One region of the Paenibacillus sp. LjRoot56 genome, then DNA from elsewhere that is predicted to be linked to it. Evidence: predicted binding sites of a transcription regulator. Region 1 holds the regulator's gene; the other holds the start of a gene.

Region 1 (2,467 bases):
AAAAGGATAAAGAGAAATTGAACCTGTATACAGCACTCTTGTACAATCAAGCTCTTCTTATCGAAGGTCTGCCGCTGCAGGATCCAGTTGAATTCACGAACGATATTTGTAAAATCATGGTGTAATCCCATGCATTAGGCACTGCAACTTCCATGTTGCGGTGCTTTTTTACATTTAGGAAGCATCCGAAGGAGCTGCTGGCTCATCTAGCACATAAGTGTGAATAGCCTCTGAACGATTATAGACATAAGCGAGTAAACGTGCTTGATCAAGACCAAGCGCCTCCGCTACCTTAACAATATCCAATTCATAAATAATTTTACTTGATTTTGGGCTATTGACGGACATATGCTTCAACCATCCTTCGAATTAATGTAATTAATAGCACGTTAAACCTAACCTGTGATATAGTTTTCATATAAGACGTTATCGGTATGATAAGGGCAAAACCGCTGAAAAGTGGTGACGCAAAGCTAAAGGGGCTAAATTGGCAATCCTGTCTAGTGTCCAATATGTCAGCCAGCTACCGCCTCCATCCGATAATGGCAGTTCGACAAAGGAGGAATCAGCTTCATGAATAAAATGGTAATTGACGGCAATATGAGCATAGACATAAAGCATTTAATCGATAACTTGCATCTCCCTGATGATGATATTTTGGACATGTTCTCCTTTTCATTCAGCGGCAACCTATTAACATCTGATGAAGCCATCCGATTTATTCATTTTCTTCGAAGTGAATTGGACAAACGCACTCAATAACCGAATTATGCCTTATCGCTTTCAAAAATACAGTCGGTTGATGTCATGAGAATATTTTTTTTTCAAAAGCTCATGAGGGCGCGTCGTTATTGACTTTTCTCTGATGAATCAACAAAAGACAGCGCACCTGCCGCTGTCTTTTGTTGATTTTTTGTCACATTTCGAAAAAAAACAAATCAATTCATGTCACCCTCTAATTTTCCCACAATGTATTTGTAAATGGTGACCTTCTGTTAGGCTACTTGACGACTTTAACGACCGCCACTTTAGTCATTAATACTGCACTCACTATTGGCGTCACTGTCAATTTAGAAACATTATCATTCACAGCCGCCTCCTCCTCCACCTCAACAACGAACAATCTGGTTATCACAACAACTATTCATACGAATTAGCTCAAAAGTGAATAAAGCCGCGTGGTCTCATGAAATCATTCATGAGACCACGCGGCTTTTACTGAGAAGCATACATGTGCTGCTTATTTGTCTCGGAGCAGCCCGACATCATGCTTTCCCAATATTTGCGTTAACTCCTTCAAAAACATGTTAATGTCCTTGAACTGCCTATATACAGAGGCGAAGCGAATGTAGGCCACTTCATCGACGGGGTACAATTGCTCCATCACAATTTCACCAATGCCAAGGCTATCTACTTCGGCATGTGCCGTCGTACGAAGCTGCATTTCAACTTCGGAGACAAGCATCTCTAGCCGCTCCATGGAAACAGGTCTTTTTTCACAAGCACGAATTAAGCCCCGTAAAATTTTCTCTCGACTAAATTCTTCCCGACTTCCATCTTTTTTAATCACAATTAAAGGTGTTTCTTCTACCATTTCGAAAGTTGTGAATCTTCGCGCGCATTTCTCGCATTCACGGCGCCGACGAATGGATTTATTCTCATTGGCAGACCTGGAATCAAGCACTTTCGTACCAGAATGGTCACAGAACGGGCATTTCATTCGCTTTCATCTCCTTTCTCACTTGGAAATATCATTACCATATGTTACATGTCTTGAAGTTTGGAGTTCTGCACACAATAGATTTACCAACCGACAAGGAGGTGAACAGACATGAGCTCAAGCAACACTTTAGTCGTTCCACAAGCTAATGCAGCCTTGGATCAGTTGAAGTACGAGGTAGCTCAGGAGCTAGGTATCGCTATCCCACAAGATGGCTACTATGGCAACATGACTTCTCGTGAAACTGGATCTATTGGTGGTAGCATTACTCGTCGCCTGGTGCAAATCGCAGAACAATCTCTAGCAGGTCAATTCAAGTAATCTTGAAAAACACACGCTTTTGACTCTGCAAAACAGGAAGTATTGGACTTTGCGCTCCACTCGGAGCTAGTCCAATGCTTCTTTGTTTTGTCGGGCTAACTTAAGCATCTGCACCCTGCCATTGCTCCGAGTCCGTGTATAACTTCGTATACTTCTCATAGTAATAAAGAACTCGCTGTACATAATGACGGGTTTCACCAAATGGAATATCACGAATATTGTCTTCAGAACCGTCCCAAACGTTACCGTTTTTCCATTTATTCACATTACCTTGACCTGCATTATACGCTGCAATGGCATAGACTAAATTCCCATTATAATGCTTAATTAACCAATTTAGATACCATGACCCTAAATAAATATTAATATCGACTCGAAGCAAATCTTCTTGTGTATGAGGCCCTAGATTCGAGGATTCAACAATCC
Region 2 (2,467 bases), 560 kb from region 1:
TTGAAGAGCAAGGCGGATTGACGGTTATTCAGAAGAATAATGTAGAAAAATCAGGCCTTATTTATAACGCAATTGATAGCAGCAATGGCTTCTACCGTGGACCTGTAGATCTAGGAAGCCGTTCTGCGATGAATATTACATTCCGCTTGCAAGATGAAGAGCTGGAGAAGAAGTTCATTAAAGAAACCGAGCAGCAAGGGTTCGTTGGATTGAAAGGTCATCGCAGTGTCGGTGGTTTACGTGCTTCCACGTATAACGCAGTTCCTTACGCATCATGTAAAGCACTTGCTGATTTCATGACGGATTTCCAACAACGCAACAGCTAGGAAAATGAATTAAGCTATTCATGGCACCCTCGTGTGCGCGTGAATAGCTTTTTTTGTGCTGAGGCATGTAGTTTCGACCGAGGGGTTTAAAAGCCTGTAGAGGGTCACTGAGCAGGTTTAAAAGCGGTAATTGGAAGATGAGTTTGGACTAGATCTAGTAGAGGAGGAATGTCCTAGTCATTTCGACATATCCGAAAAAATCAAGTAAAAATTGAAAATATTTTTTCTAAACCCATCGAGCCACGCCCCGTCTAGGATTACGTGTTTTGGAATTGTAAATAGGTCGTTTTGCTCGTTGACAAACACAATATATTGATATAAATTTGAATCTATCAACTAGATGTCGTGATAAAAAGCGCATTGCGAGATTGCTAGCAGAAGGCTCATATCGAGCCGGAAATCAAGTGAAACCGCAGGTTTCAAGCTTTTTTGACCGTTTACGGAGTCGTGAAACAAATGCAGATTCTGTCGATTAATGGGTAGATGAACTCGCGAATGACAGACGATAGAATTGGTATCTTTACTACATATAGGTTACCCGCAAGCGAAGACACAAGATAGAGAGAATTGAGAATGATAGGAGACGGAAGCTATGTTGATTGCTTACGATTCGAAGACTGGAAATGTTCGCCGTTTTATTGCGAAGCTCCAGATGCCCGCGGTACAAATTGAGGAAGCGATGACAATGGACGAGCCATTCGTACTCGTGACGTATACAACTGGTTTTGGACAAATTCCTCCCAAGGTTGCTTCTTTCCTAGAAAGTAATTCCTCTCGTCTTCAAGGCGTTGCAGCAAGCGGTAATCGCAACTGGGGAGATGGCTTCGCCAAAAGCGCAGATACGATCTCAGCACTTTATGATGTTCCCGTATTAACCAAATTCGAATTATCCGGCACGAAAAATGATGTAGAACGATTTGTTCAGGGGGTACAAGCAATTGCGGCACATTGAACTTAATAATGAATTAATGCAACGCGGTACGGATGGTTTTTTTCAATTAGAGAAGGATAAAGAAGCTGTTAAGGTGTTCATAGAAGAAGTACACAGCAGAAGCCTCACATTCCCCGATACCTCTTCGAAGGTTCGTTATATGATCGACAATAACTTCTACGAGAACGTTTATGACAAATACACCGAAGATGAAGTTAACAGCGTGTATCAAGTGGCACATGACAATCAATTCGAGTTCGCATCGTATATGGCAGCTTCGAAATTTTATACAGATTACGCTTTACGCAGTGACGATAAGACGTTATACCTCGAGCATTTCCCTGATCGCGTAGCGATCGTAGCCCTGTACTTGGGTCGCGGAAATGCAGAGACGGCACGCGTGCTGGCCCTATCCATGATGGAGCAGCGCTTGCAGCCAGCGACACCTACGTTCCTGAACGCAGGCAAGAGTCGTCGTGGCGAATTAGTATCGTGCTTCTTATTAGAAATGGATGATTCCTTAAATTCCATCAACTATGTATTAGCAACATGTATGCAGTTGTCCAAAATTGGCGGCGGTGTAGCCGTGAACTTATCAAAGCTTCGTGGGCGCGGTGAAACGATTAAAGGCGTTGAGGGTGCGGCGAAAGGTATTATTCCTGTACTTAAGCTAATGGAGGATGCGTTCTCCTATGCGGATCAAATGGGTCAACGCAAGGGCTCAGGCGCGGCGTATTACAACATTTTTGGCTGGGACGTTATGGAGTTCCTAGATAGTAAGAAAATTAATGCGGATGAGAAATCCCGTTTGAAAACACTCTCCATCGGACTTATTGTACCGAATAAGTTTTATAAGTTGGCGGAGGAGAACAAGCCTCTACATATTTTCGCTCCTTACACCGTTCTGCAAGCTTATGGCAAGCATATGGATGATCTGGATATGGATGAAATGTATGATGAACTTCTAGCGAACCCTAAAGTTAAGAAGAAAGCAATCATGAATGCACGTGATATGCTGACCAAAATTGCGACAACTCAACTGGAATCCGGTTATCCATATATGATGAATCGTACGAATGCGAATAAGGATCATGCCCTGAAGGGGATTGGGACGATCAAGATGTCCAATCTTTGTACAGAGATTTTCCAATTGCAAGAAACGTCCGAAATCAATGATTACGGTCAAGAAGACACCATTCTTCGCGATATC

The links. Region 1 encodes NrdR, which represses ribonucleotide reductase genes. Its sites were predicted from a motif close to AACACNATATATNGTGTT; they were not measured.
Region 2: the regulator NrdR is predicted to act here: its motif matches at 628-645, upstream of nrdI (class Ib ribonucleoside-diphosphate reductase assembly flavoprotein NrdI).

The regions. Positions count from the first base shown of each region.
Region 1 covers NZ_CAXURV020000001.1:2,645,608-2,648,074, reverse strand. The annotation lists gene htpG (molecular chaperone HtpG) at 1-125, shown strand, start outside; gene ACSQ8O_RS11785 (hypothetical protein) at 175-348, opposite strand; cyclic di-GMP riboswitch class I at 433-531, shown strand; gene ACSQ8O_RS11780 (hypothetical protein) at 574-762, shown strand; gene ACSQ8O_RS11775 (hypothetical protein) at 1,001-1,135, opposite strand; gene nrdR (transcriptional regulator NrdR) at 1,241-1,720, opposite strand; gene ACSQ8O_RS11765 (alpha/beta-type small acid-soluble spore protein) at 1,832-2,041, shown strand; gene ACSQ8O_RS11760 (lytic transglycosylase domain-containing protein) at 2,142-2,467, opposite strand, start outside.
Region 2 covers NZ_CAXURV020000001.1:2,084,532-2,086,998, forward strand. The annotation lists gene serC (3-phosphoserine/phosphohydroxythreonine transaminase) at 1-326, shown strand, start outside; gene nrdI (class Ib ribonucleoside-diphosphate reductase assembly flavoprotein NrdI) at 919-1,278, shown strand; gene nrdE (class 1b ribonucleoside-diphosphate reductase subunit alpha) at 1,265-2,467, shown strand, end outside.